DNA from 4 places in the Sporomusa aerivorans genome. Region 1 is predicted to be linked to each of the others. Evidence: riboswitches for the same ligand, from Rfam matches in the RefSeq annotation. Region 1 holds a riboswitch; each other region holds the start of a gene.

Region 1 (5,264 bases):
TGCTGGGCATGGCCAAAGTCAAGCTTTCCCTCTTTCTGCAGGTGCTGATGAACGTGTTGAATATCCTGCTGGCGCTGCTGCTGGTTATCGGCTTCGGCCTGGATGCCGACGGCGTGGCGGCGGCGACTCTGCTGGCGGAAATGGCAACCGCCTGTATCGGCTTTGTGCTGATACGCAACCTGCATGTGGTCAGCCTGGACGGGCTTACGCCAGCGATGTTATTTGACCCGGACGCCTTCCTGACTATGATGAAAGTCAACCGGGACCTGTTCATCCGGACGGCTTGCCTGCTTACCGTATATAACCTTGTCGCCGTTTATGGCATCCGCTACGGAGACACGGTCTTAGCGGCCAATGCCGTGCTTATGCAGCTCCATTTTGTCATGGCCAACTTACTCGGCGGCATCGCCAATGCCGGCACTGTGTTTGTGGGACAGGCCATTGGCGAGAAAAACCGGCCGCTCTACCGCAAAACCATTACGCTGACGGCTTTCTGGGGCGGGCTGACGGCAGCGCTGCTGGCCCTGAGCGCCAGTTTCCTCGGGGACCCGGTCATCCGGTTGTTTACCACGATCCCGGAGGTTCGGCAGGCGGCGCAGCAGTATATGCCCTGGATCGCCGTATTTCCGCTGACCGCGTTTTGGGGACTGCAACTGTACGGCATCTTTACGGGCGCCACGACAGCCGGTCCGGTCAGAAACTCCATGCTGTACTCTCTCGCCGCCTACTTTATCTGCCTGTGGGCAGGTGTGCCCGGCCTGGGCAACCACGGCGTATGGCTGGCCTTTATTGTTTTCAGCCTGGGGCGGTCGCTGTTTTTATGGCTGTATTTGCCGGGACTGAATAAATCTGTGGACAGGCTGTCCGCCGCCGTCAAATTGTAGGCTGACAGCGACTAAAGCCTATGACTGCGCGGCATAGCCGCCACCAATTATGAACTGACAGCGCAGGCGTGCAGCGCTGAAAAAAATTCGACATATTTCCCGTTTGTTTGAACAGGATTCGCATCTGAAAGGAGCGTTGTTCGCCATGAACAAAGAAGACCTGGTTATCCGTCCTATTCGCCCGGCAGATATTAAGGCTGTGCAAAGCTTTTTACTGCGGCAGCTTAAAGAACTATTCTCCCAGGAAGGCCAGCCGGCTATGACCGAGGATGTCTGGGGGCTGGAGAAACGGTATGTAGAGCCGGCAAACTGCAATATGTGGGGAATATTCACCCCGGCAGGCGAAGTTGCCGGGACGGCCGCAATTTGTACGTACAATGACCGGATTGCCCTGCTGAAAGGCCGCTATAACCTGCCGGTAACGGCGGAAGTAGGGCGGTGCTATATTGATCAGCGCCTGCGGCGGCAGGGGCTGGGCGCTAAACTGCTGGCAGAAATGACAGCCTTTTGCCGGGAACAGGGATATGCCATCATGTACCTGCATACTCATAGATTTTTACCGGGCGGCTTCAACTTCTGGAAAAAAGAGGGCTTTGTCATAACCCTTGACGAAGGTGGCAGCGCTGAGCTTGTCCATATGGAGAAGTGGCTGTAACCAGTGCCGCAGTGCCCCGGCGGCGGGAAAGCAAAAGGCCGCCTGCATAGAGGCGGCGCGTAGTATCAAGAATCTCTTTTTCGTTCTGGGAAAATACGGTATACTAAGAGTACAGGCTGCCCGGGGTAACGGTTAGCCCCTTCCTTTTAAGGAAGGGGGGTGGTAAGATGAGTATCTATGAGGCATTGAAATTTGCGGTTGCATTTGCCGCGCTCATGGTATTGGTCACGACCAAAAAGAAATAACCGCCCCTGTGCTCAAATAGCGGCGATTATTTCTTAAATAACAACGAATTTGGGCTAACCGTTTTCCGGTTAGACAGCCTGTGGGGCTGGCGTGTTAGCGCACGTCAGTCCTTTTCTTATATTATACCCATAGACTGTAAAATATGCAACAGACCAACAGGCTTTGATGAGGAATAGTGGCTGTCATGCCGCTATTTTTTATGCGGAAAAACAGTGAAAAATGTCAAAATAAGACGAGCGAAAAAGTGTGACAAGCGGGAATATTTGTGCTACGATAATGTCAAACAAAGGAAAAATTTAATACTTTGGTGCAGGTGCCCTACGGGGCTTAATAGGGAAGTCCGGTTCAAAGCCGGCGCGGTCCCGCCACTGTAATGGGGAGCAGAGCCATGAAATACCACTGGGATACAATCCTGGGAAGGTTTGGCCGAGTGACGATCCAGAGCCAGGAGAACTGCCTGTATGACAATCACCGTTGACCTGCGAGGTATGGGGAGGGGATTCGATGCGTGTTTTCCGACGGTATCTTTGGGAATTCAAGCGGAAGCCTCCTTGTGTTGTTATCACAGGAGGCTTCTTTTTAATTTGCCGGTTGTGAGCGTACAATAGAGAACTTTTCAAGGAGAACGGATTTTTTACACCTAACTTAGTTGCGTTTCGACACAATTGTGTCAAAACGCGGTTTTAGCCGGGTGGTTGTAAATAGCGGGTACAGGTGCCTTCCATGCAAGGCTTAATAGGGAAGACCGGTTAAATGCCGGCGCGGTCCCGCCACTGTAACAGGGATTCAGTCCGACCATGTCACTGGCAGGCGATAGAGGTAGACAACCTGCCGGGAAGACCGGGCTGAGGAGGATCTGGAGCCAGGAGAACTGCCTGTACCGACAATCTTTTGATGAACTGCGGTTGACAGGGAGAAGATTGCGCGGTGGCCGTTATGTTCAGGCGCATAGCGGCAGCGCCCATGCTGTGTATTTCTTTATCGGCACAGTGCAAGCAGAGCGAAAAGGAGGGTGGGGAAGACAGCAGCCTGAGATACTGGCGCTTGGCCGGCCAAGAACAGGAAAAAAGCCAAGCGCCAGGCCGAAAGCATTACGCATAAGACAGGGAGAAGGAAGTGAGGCTCTGCTGTCCGGTTGAAGGGGTAGAGGATGAAACAGCAAAAGATTGAAACGTTAACCGGCAAATTGCTGGATTGCGGCTATCACGCCGAGCAGATCAGGCACATTGTCAGCGAAGCCCTGGAGAGCGCCGTTGCAGGCGACTCACAGGAGAATGTCATCATTGAGGCGCTCGAAGAATACCTGGCGTTTGGCGTCAAGTGTAGAATGACGGGCAAATAATTAGCGCTATATTATCGTTATATTTTTATGACAGCCGGCATAGGCTGGCAATAGGCATAACACAACCGCATAGGGTAAGGGATAGGTGCCCTTCGGGGCTTAATAGGGAAGTCTGGTGCAAAGCCAGCACGGTCCCGCCACTGTAACGGGGAGCAGTCCCGCAATACGCCACTGGAGCCTGGGCTTTGGGAAGGCGCGGCAACTGCCATGATCCGCAAGTCAGGAGAACTGCCTGTCCGGCAATCACCAATCGTACCTGCGAGAGACAGGGAGGGGATTACGCACGGCCGGGAAAGGTTCTTCCCAGGCTGCCGTAACACTCCCGTCACGGGAGTTTTTTTGTCCTGATAGAAAGTATAACTTTCGCCAAAGGCTCGACGCAAGCCGTGTTTTCTTTATTGGCATTATCGTATACAATCCGGCTGTATGTACCGGCTGGCCGGCGTACAAGCCCGGTTGTCCCCGAAAATCTATAAAAATATGGAAAAAGGAACAGACACATGCAAAAAATCGCAAAAGCCATAAGAATGATTTCCCTCATTGCCGCTGCCGTTTTCGTATGCGGCCTGGCAGCGCCCGCGCCGGCGCTGGCCGCCAAAGCCAAGGACAAGCAGGAGGCTGGCATCGGCTACGTCAACCGGCAGCAGGTATTCGCCGCCTATCCCGGCATTGAGGAGCTTATGCAACAGCTTCAGACCCTGCGCCAGGCGGCGCAAAAAGAGTACGACGAACAGTCCAAAGACCTGCCGGCCGAGGCCAGGCAAGCCCTGAATGATAAAATCGCCCGCACGGAAGCGCAAAAAGAAGACGCCCTCATGCAGCCTGTCAGCGATAAAATCGGCGCGGCCATCCAGGCCGTGGCTGCAGACAAGGGACTGGCAGCCGTTATTGACGCAGCAAGTGTGGCCTACGGCGGCACCGACATTACCGCCGACGTAATTGCGAAACTAAAACCATAAGCAGCAGCGGCGACAGCATAATAGAGCCTGTTCGTCCTGACCGGACGCGATAACGGCGCCCGGCCAGGCTGCGATAAGGAAAATCCGACAAGGAGGTGAGGCGTTTCCCCATGGTCAGCAAGGAACCGGCCTCAGCAGCCGTCTGGTTGTTGACGGTCGCAGGGTAAAGTAGAATAAAAAATTGGAGTGTGATTTGTAATGGCGATTGACAGCAAACTGATGTATGGTACGTATAGTTATTCGGTAAGTCCTGCCAGCGGCGATATCGGCACGGTTGCATTTGACGACTCCGCCTCTTCCCTTACCGTGCACAAGGGGGTAAGGACGACCTACAGCAGTACCGATAGCACCCCGATCGGCCCTGATCCCAAACCCCTGTTTTTCAAGAACGGCGCCGGCCTCAACCGGGCCGCGGTGGCTTCGCTTGTATGGTCAGGCACCACCGCGACCTGCACCTGGCTGTTCTATGCCGCCGATGCGGACAACACCTCGCCCAATACCTGGGGCGATCCCGTAGCCGGGCCGGTCACCCTGACGGTCGGCACAAAAACCGTTACCAACCCTTATTGCATTAGGACCAGAGAGGTCAGCAGCGGTGTTGTGGACATTTACGGCATCGACTATGACGGTAAGTTTGTCTTCCGCGTGCGCAGCAGCGGCACCAACGGCGATACCTACACCGTCCAGTCCGGCGCCTATGTGTTCCCGGACCTGACCGACGACAATGAGTCCTATGGCGTGGACCTGGAGATCACCGGCGAATATGTGTACGCCCTGTTCATCAACGGCAAGAACCTGTCGGCCGGGGCGCCTACCGCCGCCTACCTGGACAGCACGGTGGTGAAGCTGGACTTCGCGCTCAGCACCACGCCGGTAGCTTATATCGGCCCCTATACCTCGCTGATAGGCTCAGGCTGGCCGGCCCCCAACGCCTTCAGCATTCAGGCCTATGGCAGCGATCTGATCCTGACGGCCGCGGGCGGCCCGCAGCATGGCGGCACAACCGGCGGGCAATGGAACACCGCTTCCCGCATCCAGAAGGTAAACCAGAGCACGCTGGCCGTAACCGATCTGCTCAAAGCGGCGCAAAGTGCCGGTGATCCTGCTTCGGACAAATATGACTTCCGCGCGCTCAGCTTCAGTAGCGACGGCAGCACGGCGTACATCCTGATTGGCAC
Region 2 (5,264 bases), 1.9 Mb from region 1:
CATTGCCATTGGCAATCCGCTTGGTCTTGAGTTCAAAGGCAGTGTGACTGCCGGTGTTATCAGCGCCCTGAATCGTTCGCTGGATATCGGCGAGCGCCGCTTTAAACTCATCCAAACCGATGCCGCTATTAACCCTGGTAATTCCGGTGGTGCTCTTGTTAACGCCGATGGTGTGGTTATTGGTATCAACAGCGCCAAAATTGCCCTTTCCGGTGTGGAAGGCATCGGCTTTGCCATTCCGATTAACAGCGCCCGGCCTATTCTGCAATCCCTTATTGACAAGGGGAGGGTAGTGAGAGCCTATCTTGGTGTAGGCGCTCTGGATCAGGCTTCGGCTGCCAAGTATGGCTATGAACTTAAGCTGGAAAAAGGTGTATACCTTGCCAAAGTGTCATCCTCCGGACCAGCCTACAAAGCCGGTATGCGTGAAGGTGATATCATTCTGAAAGTAGCCGGCGCCGAAACCAACAGTGTTGCCGAATTACGGGCCGTCCTTGACTCCCAACAGGTAGGCAGCCACGTCGAAGTTGTTATACAAAGAAACGGCAAAAACCAGACGCTCAACGTGCCCCTGGAAGAAATGCCTGCCGGTCAATAAGATGAAAATCACAATTGTTGCCATCGGCAAAATCAAAGAAAAGTATTTGACTGCCGGTATTCAGGAATTCGTCAAAAGGCTAACGCCTTACTGCAAGCTGGACATCCTCGAGCTTGCCGAAGAACGCATGCCTGACAATCCGTCACCGGCTGAAAAAACACAAGCGCTCACCCGTGAGGGTGAGCGCATTTTAAAGGCCGTCCGGCCAAGCAGTTATCTCATCGTCCTGGACGTAGCCGGCCAAGCTCTCGCCTCAGAACAACTGGCAGGCAAATTTGACAGCCTGGCGCTCAGCGGCCAGAGCGATGTGACCTTTGTTATCGGCGGCGCTTTCGGCCTGTCGGCGGAGGTAGCGGCAGCAGCTAAAGAAAGGCTGTCGTTTTCCAAGATGACGTTTACACATCAGATGATACGGCTGCTCTTAGTCGAGCAGGTGTATCGGGCATTTAAGATTTCGCGGGGAGAACCGTATCACTGGTAACGGTGAAAAATGACTTGTAATATAAGTAAATACAAGAATAGTCGAAGTTCCTGCAGGAATGTTTTAATAACTTGCAGGAATTTTATATTTTTATGGCAATTTTGTTAGTTGCTATCTTATAGGACTTTTGGACTCAATAGAACCGTCCCTATGAGTCCTGTATTTTAGCATGGTTGAGAATCAGTTTTCTAGCGTGCCTGCGAAGTATGCAGGCCTGTCAGCAGCGGTGCCAGCCAAGTTGGCGCTGCTTGTTGTAAAATCCGGCGAACAAACGGGAGGGGGAAAGCTGCAGCTGGTAACCCCTTACCATGGGCAGCCGCCAAACCCGACCTGGGAAGGAAGGGCATGGGCCTGCTGACACCAAGGGAGACGCGATCTGTACGGCCAAATATTAGAAAAGCATTAAAAAGTGCGAAAAAACAAAAAAATCCAACAAAAACAGACAAACCTGCTCGACACTTGCCCCTGCCTGTGGTAAAATTTGAAACAGTAAAGAAATACCAGGAATTCGGTGCAGGTGCCCGTTAAGGGCCTAACAGAAAAACCGGTTGAAAGCCGGTGCGGTCCCGCCACTGTAATGGGGAGCAAAGCCATAATATGCCACTGAGACGAAAAGTGTCTTGGGAAGGTTTGGCGGCGCGAGGAGCCAGAGCCAGGAGAACTGCCTGCATGACAATCACCGACAGTACCGCGCCTAAGGTGCGGTGCGTAACCTGCGACAGACAGGGAAGGAGGATTTGCGTGTGCAGTGTGCCGGTCTGCGACCGGTTTTTTGCAAAGAAGCCTTCCTTGTCAGCCGGCAGGGGCGGCTTCTTTTGGTTTAATTTTCGGTATGACCGCAATGGGACCGGCTTTTTTTTCAGCGAAGGCGCAGTCGACCGGCTGCCGCCGCTCTGCTGGTGCGGCGACAGCGGCAGACAAGCTAATATATGACAGAAACAGAAAGTACAGCGGGTACAGGTGCCCTGTGAAAGGGCTCAATAGGGAAGACCGGTGTAAAGCCGGCGCGGTTCCGCCACTGTAAGCCCGAGTTAGCCCTAAAAGGCCACTGGCAGGAGATAAAGCTGCCGGGAAGGCGGGGCTGATGATGAAGGAAAGCCAGGAGAACTGCCTGTACCGACATCCTTGCCGGACCTGCGATCAACAGGGAGAGGATTTGGGGTTTGTGTGAGCTTTTATCCTTACACAAGTCAGTCGAGGAGCAAAGGAGGGAACGGAAGCAGCGCACAAAAACGGGCGGGAACCGGACCTTTTTTCCGGCCTGGCAAGGGAGGGAGCATAAGAGACAAGCTAAATAGCAACATAAAGTGGGGAGAGGTGCCCTTTGGGGCTTAATAGGGAAGACCGGTGAAAAACCGGCGCGGTCCCGCCACTGTAACGGGGAGCAATTTTGCAGCAGTACGGCTAACGTACTGGGTCACTGGAGCGCAAGCTTTGGGAAGGCGCAAACGAGCAATGAACCGGAGCCAGGAGAACTGCCTGTCCAGCGATCACCATAGCAGCGTGTTAGCCTGTCGTTTTGCGGCGGAGAGCGTGCTGCGGCACCTGCGAGCGACAGGGAGGGGATTACGGCAGCACCCGGAAACCGATTTTCCCTGTCTGACGTAATACACTCCTGTAAGGGAGTTTTTTTAGTTTATTATCGTAAAAGCCATCACTAAAGCGTTTATAAGCTAGAAAGAGGAGAGATTTTGCAATGGTACTACATAAATTAAAGGGAAAGGCATTGGCAACAAGTATTGCCTGCGCTTTGGCGCTGAGTATGGCGCCAACTTATAATGCCGTCGCTTATGCGGCAGAGGCGGACAGCGAACAGCAGCAGAAAACAGGTGAAACGGCGAAAGACGCCGATTACGCGCAGACTCAGGAGGAGTACCAACTGCCAACGGTGACAGTGGAAGCGCCCCGTCCTGAATGGGAGTCCAAGCTTTCACCGGGCACCGTCTCCATCGTTCGCCCCGAGGATTTCAAAGGCGAACAAAAGACCTTGCCCGAACTGCTTAAACGGGTACCTGGCGTCCATATTAGGGAGGTTACTGGCACCGGGCAATATACCGTCGTCAGTGTCCGCGGCAGCACTGCTGCCCAGGTGGGCATCTTTGTCGACGGAGTACTGACCAAGCTGGGCGGGGATGCTGCTACCGACCTGTCCACCATTCCAGTGGAAAATGTTGAACGCATTGAGATCTATCGCGGCTACATCCCGGCCCGCTTCCCAGGCGCCTGGATAGGTGGGGTTATCAATATCGTTACCAAAAAACCGCAGAATACCGGATTCTCCCTTTCCCAGGGCATGAGTTCCTATGGCGGCTACACGGGCAGCCTGGGAGTCAATGCCCCGCTGGGTGGTGGCAGTCTCTTCGTGGGTGTCAACCGCGACCAGAGTCAGGGCGACTTCAAATATAATTTTCCGGGGACAGATATATACCGCCACCGTCTCAACAACGGCTATCAGAATACAGATGTGCTGGTTAAGTGGCAGGATGAAAACTGGCAGGTAAAGTACGCCTGGAAGCGCAACTACCGTGAACTTCCTTACAATGTTCTTAATGAAAATTACGATCTGCCCTCTTATTGGGGCAGTAAACAGCCGTCTAAAAAGCTAAATACTGATCAGTCGGACCTGCTAATCGGGCGGCGGCAGACGGATGGCAACTTGGAGTGGGGCTGGCGTTTGACCTACATGGATCAGGATAAAAATTATAAAAATCCGTGGGGCAACAACACTATTTTTGCAAAATGGAGCCACTACCAGTCACAACGTTTTGGTGGTTCCCTGGATGGGTCTTTCAAAGCAGGTGATGCTCACCTGCTGGAGTTCATGGCTAACTATTCCCACGAGCGACTTGATGTCGATGGAGCCGCTATGACTTCTCCGTCTTATGCCTGGGTTAAAGATCACTATACACAAACGCTGGCCGACATTCAGCTCCAGGACACCATCACGCTTAACAAAAAAGGCGACTTCTGGTTTACTCCCAGTGTGCACTGGAATTATTCCGGCGGCATGGGGGAGGCGAAATCCAACTACCTTTGGTGGGTAACTGCGATGCAGGAGAACGCAGACAGTAAATTCACATGGCAGACCGCTCTCAAAAAACAGCTTAATGAGCAGACTACTCTGCGGGCGACCTACGGTACTTACTACCGCTTCCCCAACCTCTACGAGCTGATCGGCGACGGCGCCTTTATCCTGCCGGTCCCTCCCAGTTCGACTGTAGCCGGTGCTGCTGGGCCGGAGCATGGCAGACAGTGGGACCTCGGGATACAGTGGCATGGCGAAACGTTTAAGGCTAAGTCTGACTGGGCTCTCACCTATTTTGGCCGCCATTCGTACGACATGCTTGAGCTGTACCGGATGGGTCTGACCTATATGTCCTACGTGAATGGCGGCGAAGGCAGGGTCAATGGTGTGGAACTGGAAGGTAAGCTTAACTGGGACCGCTGGGATTTGGACTTGTCAGCTACCTATATGCAGTCCAAGGATTTGCAGCGAATAAAAAAGATGTATTATCTCTATCCGAATGGCAACTACGGCAAATCACTGGAGAACTTCGCCCCTAAATGGGAGGGGCTGCTACGGCTGACCTACCGTTTCCCTGGTGAGAGGCTCTCGCTTTTTAACGAAATCCGCTATGTAGGCGAAACGAATGTGGATGATGAGGTTGACTGGAATACCTCTTACACCACGGTCGGACTGGGCGCCAAGTATAAGTTTAGTAAAGACACCAGACTTACCGTAGGTGTCAATAACATGTTTAATAAGGTCCCTTACTGGAAGACGCTGTATACAGGTACTGGATATGATCCCTATTACTATTACGGCACCATGAAGTATCCGCTGGCAGGGCGGACCTATTACGCGACTGTACAGTGGGACTTTTAGGAAATAGTGCAAATAGGCAACAATGATATATTTGGTCAATAATGTGTGTACCGATGCATGAAGGAGGCTTTTTAAGTCCGACTTTCTTATATTTTGTTTCTTCCTGTTGGACGATTATAGGATCAGACCAGGAGGTGAACGATGGAACAACAGAAAATTGATCAACTGACGCAAAAACTGCAATGTACGGCTATCATCCGAACTAGATCCGGCAAAGCACAAACGAGGCTCTGGAGAACTGTACAACGGATGCCGATACTTCGTAGGAACAAAAGATCATTGATGCTCTGGGAAGCTAT
Region 3 (5,264 bases), 430 kb from region 1:
CTCATTTTCTTCAACCGCAAAGGATATATCCGCTAAAACAGTCTGTTTGGGACTGTAACCAAAGGTAATGTTTTTGATTTCCAGACTCATTCCAGGCCCTTCTTTCCGCCGCTTAAAATCAAATGAATAAATAACGGCACCCCTAAAAAAGAAATGACGATACCTACCGGTATGCTCACCGGGTAAAGAATATATTTGCCGAAAGTATCCGCCAGCAAAAGCAGCAGCGCTCCCAACAGGCCGGAAAAAGGGATTAAAAATTTGTGCTCATTGCCGATAAGGATGCGGGCCATATGCGGCGCGATGAGTCCGACAAAACCGATGACACCGGTAAAACTGATAATCGCCGCCGTTATCAGCACCGCTGTAATGCCGATTTTCGTACGCAGTCTGCCAGGCTGAATCCCCAGGCTTTTGGCCATATCATCGTCGTTGCTGGCCAGGACATCGAGTTCCAGACCGTATCTTTGCAGCAGTAAAAAACAAACAATGACAACCCCGCCGGTAAAAGCGACATGCTCCCAGGACGCTCTGTTAAACGTGCCGAACGTCCATTGCACAACATCCTCCAATTTATGTTCTTTGGCAAAAAATTCGACGGTTGCCGTTAACGCACTGAAAAAATAATTGAGGGCAATCCCCACCAGCACAATGGCGGTCGGGGTAATACCCAGCTTCTGCGCAACCGTGTAAATGACCGCCACGCATAACAGGCAAGCGATAAAAGCGCAGGTAACGATACCTGCCTCGCTTTGGAAAAACAGAGTATTGCCGAAAACGATGCACAGCGAGGCGCCGAACGCCGCCGCCGAAGATATGCCGAGCGTAAAGGGACTGACCAGATCGTTTCTGGTGATGGACTGCATGACAACCCCGGCGACCGCCAGCCCGATTCCGGCCAGTATGGCCAGCGCAATCCGCGGCAAACGCAGTAGCAAAATGATTTTGTTGATGTTGGTATCAGGAGAACCCTCCAGCGTACCGGCAAAATACAGCTTTACCGCAATGAGCACCTGCATTACGCCTTGCTTCATGCCAATGGCGGTAAAAAACAAACCCAATACCACAATGATGACTGCAGTACTTAAAAGCAGCAGATATTTTTTTTTGTTTGCCGCTTTATACTCTTGTTCAAGCATAACTCCTCCGAAGTAACCATTTCTGTTGTAGTTCAATGATCCGACCGTAAAAAAAGGGAGATTTCGCATCTCCCTGCCGGATTTTACAGGTCAAACTGAGCGGTAAGTGTAAAGGTTCTGGGCATAGACAGGCCGAAGGTCGTGCTGCCGCCTCTTCCCATCCAGTAATCTTTATCGGCGACATTATAGCACATGGCGCTTAATTTAACCGGTGTAGCCGAAATTTTGGTCTTGTAGCTGACACCGAGATCAAACGTAACATACGAAGGGATTTTGGCTTTATTATCATCGATATAGGCCGAACTGTTGTAATTGGCGCGGCCAATCACCGCAGTCCTGTCGTCCGGATTGTACTCCAGCGCGATAACACTGCTCCAGTCGGATACACCGTTTACATACCAGCCGTCTTTCATGGCAGTACCCGTTTTTTCCCGCTTGTGATCCAAGTGCATAAAGCCGCCGGTAATATTCCATTTCGGGGAAATTTTACCGTTGACGGTTAGTTCCACCCCTTTATACCGGTTTTCCCCTTCCTGCGTCAGGATATATTTTCCGCTTGTGCTGCCGGGCAGGTCCACATAATTTCCCTGATTTAAATCAAAATAACTTAACGTAGTCAGCAAACCGTTATTTTCGTATTTGACGCCAACCTCTGCTTGCTTATTCTTTACCGGCGACAGGATACGGCCTTTGTTTTCATATTTTGCATCGGAAACAAACGCACCGCGGGAGTAACTGCTGGAATAGCCGGTATAAAAAGAGACATTTTTAACTGGCTTATAGGTAATGCCAACGCTGGGCGCCAAATCGAGATTATTCACCTTTTCGGACGAGGATTCGAACTTACCGTCCCGTCTTGACCCTGCCACCAGAACCTGCAGTTTTTTGTATTCCATCGTATCGGCCAGAGTAACGCCCACGACGGTTTCTTCATAGGACAAAGACGCGTGGCCTGCCTCAGGCAGCGTATAGTCTCCATATACAATCCCGTCATACAGGTTGCCGGATATCAGCCCTGCGACGCTGTTTACCGATGTATTCCAATATTTTGTCCAGGCTCTGTCGACGGAAAAAGCCAGGCTGTGCTTTACTTCGCCGGCAGTAAAATCACCGTTTACACCCGTCTGAACATAAACATTCTTGGAAGCTTCATTCTGGTGATTGAGTTTGTTTGATGAGAGGAAATTCCCGTAACCGTCAATATATAAAGCCGAGCCCGCATTATACTTGGTGCCGCTGCGGCTCGCCATCCCCGTATTCACATACCAGCGCCAGGTGTCGTTGATTTTTTGCTCATGATTCAATGTTGATAAATAGCCATGGACATATTTCGTTGTTTCGGGAAAATCATAGGAATTCTTTGCGTCGGGAACCTTGGGCATCAGTCCCTTGTTTACACTGTCGCTCAGAATAAACCAGCGCTGCCCTTCATTTACCCTGAGATCAAAATACCCGGCCAGAAGATTGGTGGTACTGCGGTCATCCCGGTGGTCAAGATTGATAAAAAAGGTTTTTTCTTCCTTTTCCGTTCCTGCCAGCGACAAGTCGCCGTCCAGATGACCGGCGTTGACGCGAAGCCCCCACTCCTGATTTTCACCAAAGCGTCTGCCGATATCGATGTATTCGCCCCAGGAGCCCCTGCCGGAGAAGGTTTGCGTGTAACGGGTAACAGGCTCGTCCCCGGCTCGCTTTGATATCACATTAATCATACCGGGCGGCGCGCTTTTACCGCTGTTTGTCCCGTTGGAGGAAGTAGTCGCGCCGTTGATGCCCGCGTTTGGCCCGACAGTTACGTCCATGCGTTCAATGATATGCGCCGGCGGTGTTGTGAACTGGTAAAACAAATTTGGAATGCCGTTTAAGTACATATTATTGCCGTTCATGTTAATGCCGCGCATGGAAAAATCCGTGTACATCGGCGAGCTTGTACTGCTTCTAATCGACGGAATATTGGTCAGCACTTCGTTTAACGTTAAACCGGGCGTGCCGAAGGTTTCAATGCTTTTGGCGGTAAGACTTATTTCCGTGTAAGGAATATCCAGAATATCCTTATAACCTAATATCCCGTACCGGGCTTTCTTATTGACATAACTTCCGGGATAAACGAAAGCTTCCCCTTCTACCAGAACCTCCTCCAGCTGATATACCGTTTTTTCGGCCGCTTCCTCAGCATACACGGCATTGTCCGCGCCTGCGCCCATGAATAGCATCGCCGCACCGGCCGCCAACAGAGTCATTCGTCGTTTCAGCGCTTTTTTATTTACTCTATTCTTATTACTCATCCTACATATCCCCTTCTCCTCTAACCTTAGCCAGCCCTAACCTTACCATCCTGCTATTCTCGAAATCACATAAAAAATCGACCTCCTAATTTCGAGAGGCCGTTACTGAGCAAGAAAACCTGTTTAATAAAAAATCCCAGCTTGTAAAAAGCTGGGAAGGAAATGGCACAGGCGCCCGTAAATCCCCTCCCCATCGTCGTGGGTAAAACGGTGATTGTCAAACAGGCAGTTCTCCTGGCTTCGGATCTTCGTTTGCCTGCGCCTTCCCAAAGCTTGCGCTCCAGTGGCATTGTGCAGGTTCACTCCCCGTTACAGTGGCGGGACCGCGCCGGCATTACACCGGACTTCCCTATTAAGCCCCGTAGGGCACCTATTTCCACAATATCTTTTTTTACAAATCACTTTAATAAATACTTAATTTATACTAGCAAATAATGTCATAAGCGTCAAGAGGCTGTCGAAACTTGACAGAAACTATACCGGTTAAACTGTGGCGTTCGAAGAGGACCTGCACAAAAGCGAAGTCCTGATAGCCGCGCTTGGATTAAAGAGGCAGGTATTGCATTGTTAAGAAATGATTATACCATGTTAAGTTTCCGGGAAGTTCATTGACGAATTTACACTAAGAGATTTATACTGGGGATGGATTTATTGACAATATAATCCAAAAATTTCAACACTCATATATCCTGTTTTATGGCAAACCCGTTGAAAAACGGGGACGCAAAGCCGTGGGTCTAAGGGTAGGTGCTTCCTATGACAGCCTGGTTGCTCTTGAGAATTATTACCAAGATGCTGCCCGGTTTTTTTTATTGCCTTCTTTTATCGATCTCGTTAGTGCTAAAAAATTTAGGCACAGACTTGAATGATAACAGTTACCTGACTTAGCAAAGGCAACAAATTTACTAGACGGGAGTTGGTCGGTCTATGAGAATCACTAGTATGAGAACGAGATGATTTGAGCAAAGAATCCAGCGAAATCACCGCCATCCGGGAAATTGAGGCTGCTGGCAGACATCGGCGACCCCAATCACAGACAATCGCCAGCGCGACCGAGGAGCAAACCGCTTCCATGCAGGAAATCGCGGCTTCAAGTCAAAGCCTGGCGCAAATGGCCACAGAATTAACCCAGGCCAGCAGTAAGTTCAAAATATAAAAGGAGAGCTGCGGTGCGCTTAGCCCTCCCTCTCCTTGCATAATTAATCGAACTTTAATTGTTTGGTAACCTGTAAAAAATGTAACTATGCCATAATATAACCAGATATACACGTACTTATCTTGACATTCAAGGAGATGCTCAAAATGACAACGAGACGGTATCCAATAATTGTACAACTTACTACTATTTTTGCGGTGACCATTTTATCTTTTCTCGTAATATTAGGGTATGTGCTGCATAGTTACGCAAACACTACCACCTCGACAGTAGAATTCAGTAACAAAGTTAATACTGCTTCGACAAGATTGATAATGGTCAAAGATGCCCATACTGATTTTACCCGGGCGCTGCTGAATATGCGTGGTTTTCTGTTTTATACCGACGGGACGGCTCAATACGAGCAGGGTTATCGCAACAAATTCGGCAGCAGTTATGATACGGTAAAAAAGTATAACGCGACGGCGCAAAATATAGACGAAGATGCCGGCAGACTGGAAAAACTGCTGGCTGAATATCTTATACTCGGCGATAAAGCGATAGCAGCAAAAAAGAATAATGACCCTGACCTGAATAACGTGCTAAGTGCGGGACGGCAATTAGTTGATCAGATCGACGCTCAATTTGTGGTTGTAGCCCAAAAACAAGGCGACGCCATCAACGCCGGCAGCCAATTTCTCATTGATC
Region 4 (5,264 bases), 1.7 Mb from region 1:
AGAGAGCCTTGATTTAAACGGTGTCCGTCCCATACTTACTATCTCCAGGCAGGTATAGGGAAAGCGTATATCCATATTTTGCGGTACAATAGCAATATGGCGGGCCAGTTCTTCAATCCGATAAGAACCGATATCCCGCCCTTTTAGCATTATTGTTCCGGCTGCAGCCGGTAACTGTCCGGTGATAATATTTAGCAGTGTTGTTTTGCCTGAACCGTTTGGTCCGACGATGCCACTGAAACTGCCTTGCCTGATCTCGAGATTGATATCTCTGAGAACCTCTTTGGCCGCATAATTAAAACTAACATTTTCAATTTTTATCATAGTAACGCTCCTATTGCAGCGTCTTGTTGCGCATCCTGAATATATAAACAAAAAAGGGACCGCCCAAAAGGGTTGTCAATACACCGACCGGAATTTCGATATTGCCGACTGAACGGCCAAAGGTATCGGCGGTAAGTAAAAGAATGCCGCCGGTAAGCCCTGAGAGGGGGATAAGCGCCTTATTATCCGATCCGGTCAGCATCCTGACCATATGAGGTACAATAAGACCGACAAAACCAATAATGCCGCCAATGGCCACACATACCGCCGTAATCAGCGCCCCAGCCGCCAAAAGAATTGTCCGTAGGCGGGAAGCGTTAATCCCCAGGCTGCGGGCCTCCCGGTCACCCAGAGAAACAATATTAAGGTCTTCGGCATAATAATAGCACAGACAACAGGCAAATAAAATCAGCGGCCAGCCGTAGAGGACATGCTCCCAGCTTTTAGCGGCCAGACTGCCAATGAGCCAGGATACAATGGCTGAGACCTGTTCACCGGCCAGACTTTTGACCATACTGATAGCGGCCGATAAAATACTGCTGACAATAATCCCGGCAATCACCAGATTGGCCGAAGAAACATAGCCGCCTACCCGGGCCATGGACATGACGACAAGAAGAGTAGCTACCGCGCCGCCAAAAGCAAACACCGTAACCGGCAGGCCTCCCTGCGTAAAAATATTCAAATAGATAGCCACACTGGCGCCAAAAGCCGCACCGGTAGATACTCCCATGGTGTAGGAATCAGCCAGCGGATTCATTAACAGCGCCTGAAACACCACACCGGCCACAGCCAGACCGCCGCCGACGGCAACGGCCGCTAAAATGCGCGGCAGCCGAATATCCCAGATAATAGCCGTCTTGGCTGCGCCAATATGGCTGTAGGCGTCAGAGCTGCCCGATATTTTACCGTAAATAACAGAGGCCACATCAATCATACTGATATCAGCACGTCCAAAACCAACAGCGGCCAAAGTAAACAGCGCCATAGCCGCCAGCAGTATCCCCCCCGCCAGGCGGGTTTTGGAGCGCTGACGGCTAAGGAGCGCCGTTAATGTACTACTCATGCCAATGCGTGTTTACTCACTTTGGAGCGTTTTGTCAGAATGGTTGACAGATAATTCACCTTTTGTGTGCCGGCGGCTGCCAGGTCATGGACAATTTCCTCGCCTTCCAGACCGCATTTGGAAACCATCACGGCATTTTCCACCATGCCGTGTTTATGCAGTTTTTCAACAATGTCTGTATAGTTCTTATATACCTTCATAAGCACAACATTATCGGAAACTTCCAGCACCTTTTCCAACCGTTCATCATCAATAGTGGCCGGAACAATGCTTAAGATGTCGCCGCCTTCTGCCAACGGCACACCTAGGCGGTTGCCGATTGCCGAAAAAGAATTAACGCCGGGAATGTTAACAATTTGATGACCGGAAGCCTCAAGCAGCCGGTAAACATACATGTAGGTACTGTACAGCATGGGATCACCCAGTGTAAGAAAAGCCACTTTTTTACCACTGTCCAATAACTTCAGGATAGTGGTTTTATTATTGACCCAGGCATCTGACAATGCCTGCGCGTTATAGTTCATCGGGAATACCAGTTCCAAAATCTCGGTGCCTTCCTGCAGATACGGCCTGGCAATGGACAAAGCTGTACTCTCGTCCTTTTTTTCGGTACGGGGAGCAATAACCACATCTGCCGACTTTATTGCATTAATAGCTTTCAAAGTGAGTAATTCGGGGTCGCCAGGCCCTACACCAACGCCGTAAAAAATCCCTGCCATAATCTAAAACAACTCCTTAAAATAAATAAATCCCTGTCACCGTAACGGTATGACAGAGAATTTTGCCCAAGCTAACGCGCAAACCCCCTCCCCATCGCTCGTGGGTGAAAAACGGTGATTGTCAAACAGGCAGATCTTCTGACTTAGGTTCATAGCCAAACTGCGCCTTCCCAAAATAGTACACTATTTCAGTGGCTTGTTGCAGTTGGCTCCCCATCACAGCGGCGGGACCGTGCCGGATTTAAACCGGCTTCCCTATTAAGCCCAATCGGGCACCTGTTCCATGTTTAGTTACTTAGATTGTATGATTAACTTTACGAAAAGTCAAGAAAATTATAGTTTACCGCTAATACCCCTGGAAGCCGCTGCTTTTCCAGGTTTTTCCGACGCTTTCCTGGCATAGTTATAGTGCAGTTCCGCCCAGCTTATTCTCAGCCGCAATAATCCACTATGATAGCACAAAAAACCACATAGGAAACAGGGCCCTTAGTCAAAAATATAGTATCATATATCCTTTTATAACTTTCCGATGAGGGTAATCCCTTTTTGGAAGACTAAGCTTACTTTTAGGAGAGGATTATTATGTGGCTTGGTAAAGTCGTCGGCACGGTTGTCGCTCCAACGAAAAATGATACCCTTATCGGCAGCAAGCTGCTCATCGTACAGCCCTTGAATCTGGATGGCATGAATACAATTAGTTTACAAGTGGCCGTTGATACTGTAGGAGCGGGCAACGGCGAAACCGTGCTGGTACTGACAGGCAGCTCGGCCCGCAGAATTATGCAAAACGAAGACAGCGCCGTGGATGCTGCCATAGTCGGTATTGTTGAACACATCGAACTGGAGGGTATTTCCAAATCACAATACTGGGTCAATAAGGTATAGGCCGCCGCTATGCTGACAACCTACCGCAGCAGCGCTACAGGCTTAGAGGAAGTTCCCTTTGACCCTTCAGTCTTAAAGGGCGCCTGGCTGAAAGCCGCCCAGCCTTCGAACGGGGAATTTGCTTTGATCTCATCGACCACGGCGATCCCGGATAAGCTATTGCGCTATGCTTTTGAAGAAGACAGCTGTCCGCGTGTTTTACTCCATGACCGGTGTGTGCTTATTATCATTAACATACCGTTAGCTCGCAGTGCCGATCAGTACGATACAATTCCACTCAGCATCATTTTAGCACCGGAATTAACCATCACAATAAGCCTGGAACCTTCCACGCTTATTCCTGACAATGTCGGCCCCGAATTCGACACCCGCAAGTGTTCCCGGTTCTTTTTCCAGATACTTTATCAGGCAGGCAATGCTTTTTTGCGGCATATTCACTCCATTCGGCAGCGCACTGATGAAATTGAAGTGCATTTACGCAAATCCACCACCAACAGAGAAGTCTTCCAGTTGCTCAATCTGGAGAAAGGCCTGACTTATTTTACAGCAGCTTTACGGGCTAACGTTATCGTGCTGGAAAGCATTCTCCGGCTGCGCTCCAATCCGCAGATGCGTCATCTCCTGCCAATGGACGAAGCCGATGAGGATATTGTTGAAAACGTCATTATTGAAAACCGCCGGGCACTCGAGCTAGTACAAACCTACAGCGATATTTTAAGCAGTATGATGGATGCATTTTCTTCGGTCATTTCCAACAACTTAAACTATATTATGAAATTTTTGGCGGCGGTAACTATCCTGTTATCTATTCCAACCATGATCTCCAGCTTCTGGAGCATGAGCCTCATCGTGCCGCTTCAGGGCACGGAAACAGGCTTCTGGACAGTGGTTCTGCTGTGCATCTCTGCCAGCAGCGTGGCCGGCCTGGTATTACGGAAAAAAGGCATGTTATAAAAGACCAAACCCGCGACCGGGATTGCACATCCTGTCACGGGTTTCCTTGTTCTCACTTAGGCGCACTTTCTCTATCTGGGCTTCATCTTAACCTGATGGATGATTTCGCCGAAAGTGCCATGGGCACTCTCCATTACGGTCTCCGACAAAGTTGGGTGGGGGTGGACGGTATGGGCAATATCCCGGGCGGTTAAGCCATTCTGAATGGCCAGAGCCCCTTCCATAATCAAATCACTGGCATGCGGCCCCAGAATATGCATACCCAGTACTTTGCCGGTTTCAGCAGCGGCGATTATTTTTACCAAGCCGTCGGGTTCCCCCATGGTCACAGCTTTGCCGTTGGCGGCAAAATTAAACCGGCCGATGGTATAGCTCAGCCCTTGGTTTGAGGCTTCCGCCTCCGTAAGCCCTACCATGGCGATTTCGGGGGTAGTAAAGATACAACTGGGAATTGCGCGATAATCCATAACCGAGTTTAACCCCATGGCATTCTCTGCAGCAACAATCCCGGCTGCCGAGGCGGCATGGGCCAGCATGCTTTGGCCGGTTACATCGCCGATGGCGTAGATGCCCGGAATATTTGTTTCCATACGCTCATTGACGTTAATACCTGTCCGGTCATAGAAAACGCCAGCCTCAGCCAGCCCCAGCTCCTCGGTTACCGGCCGGCGTCCTGCCGCTACAAGTACCTTTTCCACTGCAAATTCCTGATCGCCCTTGGCAGTAGACACTTTTACCGTCACGCCGCCAGCGGCCTCCTCAATCGCCGTCACTTTGGCCCCGGCCACCGTTTTTATTCCCTGCTTGCGCAGTACAGGCCCGATGCGTTTCACTATGTCGCTGTCCACCATCGGCAAAATGGTTGGCAGCATTTCCACGATGGTGACTTCACAGCCAAACGCTTTCATAATAAAAGCAAATTCAAGGCCGACCACCCCGGCGCCAATTACCAGCAGGCTTTTAGGTACCTCCGTAAGTTCCAGCAAATTATCACTGGTAAGAACAGCGGCCAACTCCCGTCCCGGTACCGGTATCGAGCTGGGCGCCGAACCGGTGGCAACGATTACTTTACCGGTCTCATAAGTTTCCGTACCGGACGCCGTACTCACTGCAAGGCTGCCGGCGCCTGTCAGTACGGCTGTACCGTGGAGTACGGTAATAGCATTGCTTTTCACCAGTTGCTCAATACCGGCCCGCAGACCGGCGACTACCTTATCTTTCCGCGCCACAATTGAGCTAAAATCAAAGCCGACCTCACCGGCCTGAAGGCCAAATTCAGCGCAGCGCTGCAAATCTTCCCATTTTTCCGCACTTTT

Evidence for each region. A riboswitch is a leader RNA that binds a small molecule or an ion and turns the genes downstream of it on or off. The one in region 1 is predicted to bind cobalamin.
Region 2: it holds a riboswitch for cobalamin, as region 1 does, so the genes downstream of both, SATMO3_RS27500 (hypothetical protein) here and SATMO3_RS05340 (OmpH family outer membrane protein) in region 1, are expected to answer to the same signal.
Region 3: it holds a riboswitch for cobalamin, as region 1 does, so the genes downstream of both, SATMO3_RS03575 (TonB-dependent receptor) here and SATMO3_RS05340 (OmpH family outer membrane protein) in region 1, are expected to answer to the same signal.
Region 4: it holds a riboswitch for cobalamin, as region 1 does, so the genes downstream of both, cobI (precorrin-2 C(20)-methyltransferase) here and SATMO3_RS05340 (OmpH family outer membrane protein) in region 1, are expected to answer to the same signal.

Annotation. Positions count from the first base shown of each region.
Region 1 is NZ_CP156926.1:1,204,862-1,210,125, forward strand. It holds gene SATMO3_RS05320 (MATE family efflux transporter) at 1-884, shown strand, start outside; gene SATMO3_RS05325 (N-acetyltransferase family protein) at 1,030-1,539, shown strand; cobalamin riboswitch at 2,080-2,261, shown strand; cobalamin riboswitch at 2,481-2,679, shown strand; gene SATMO3_RS05330 (hypothetical protein) at 2,691-2,924, shown strand; gene SATMO3_RS05335 (hypothetical protein) at 2,936-3,127, shown strand; cobalamin riboswitch at 3,194-3,378, shown strand; gene SATMO3_RS05340 (OmpH family outer membrane protein) at 3,628-4,086, shown strand; gene SATMO3_RS05345 (hypothetical protein) at 4,285-5,264, shown strand, end outside.
Region 2 is NZ_CP156926.1:5,780,682-5,785,945, reverse strand. It holds gene SATMO3_RS27515 (S1C family serine protease) at 1-598, shown strand, start outside; gene rlmH (23S rRNA (pseudouridine(1915)-N(3))-methyltransferase RlmH) at 600-1,079, shown strand; gene SATMO3_RS27505 (hypothetical protein) at 1,425-1,607, shown strand; cobalamin riboswitch at 1,578-1,763, shown strand; gene SATMO3_RS27500 (hypothetical protein) at 1,749-2,012, shown strand; cobalamin riboswitch at 2,021-2,209, shown strand; cobalamin riboswitch at 2,378-2,577, shown strand; gene SATMO3_RS27495 (TonB-dependent receptor plug domain-containing protein) at 2,776-4,965, shown strand; gene SATMO3_RS27490 (hypothetical protein) at 5,107-5,264, shown strand, end outside.
Region 3 is NZ_CP156926.1:779,468-784,731, reverse strand. It holds gene SATMO3_RS03585 (ABC transporter ATP-binding protein) at 1-90, opposite strand, end outside; gene SATMO3_RS03580 (FecCD family ABC transporter permease) at 87-1,139, opposite strand; gene SATMO3_RS03575 (TonB-dependent receptor) at 1,223-3,421, opposite strand; cobalamin riboswitch at 3,628-3,810, opposite strand; cyclic di-GMP riboswitch class I at 4,110-4,197, shown strand; gene SATMO3_RS03570 (hypothetical protein) at 4,380-4,577, shown strand; gene SATMO3_RS03565 (methyl-accepting chemotaxis protein) at 4,724-5,264, shown strand, end outside.
Region 4 is NZ_CP156926.1:6,043,395-6,048,658, forward strand. It holds gene SATMO3_RS28805 (ABC transporter ATP-binding protein) at 1-324, opposite strand, end outside; gene SATMO3_RS28810 (FecCD family ABC transporter permease) at 335-1,390, opposite strand; gene cobI (precorrin-2 C(20)-methyltransferase) at 1,387-2,109, opposite strand; cobalamin riboswitch at 2,220-2,404, opposite strand; gene SATMO3_RS28820 (EutN/CcmL family microcompartment protein) at 2,692-2,994, shown strand; gene SATMO3_RS28825 (magnesium transporter CorA family protein) at 3,004-3,948, shown strand; gene lpdA (dihydrolipoyl dehydrogenase) at 4,020-5,264, opposite strand, start outside.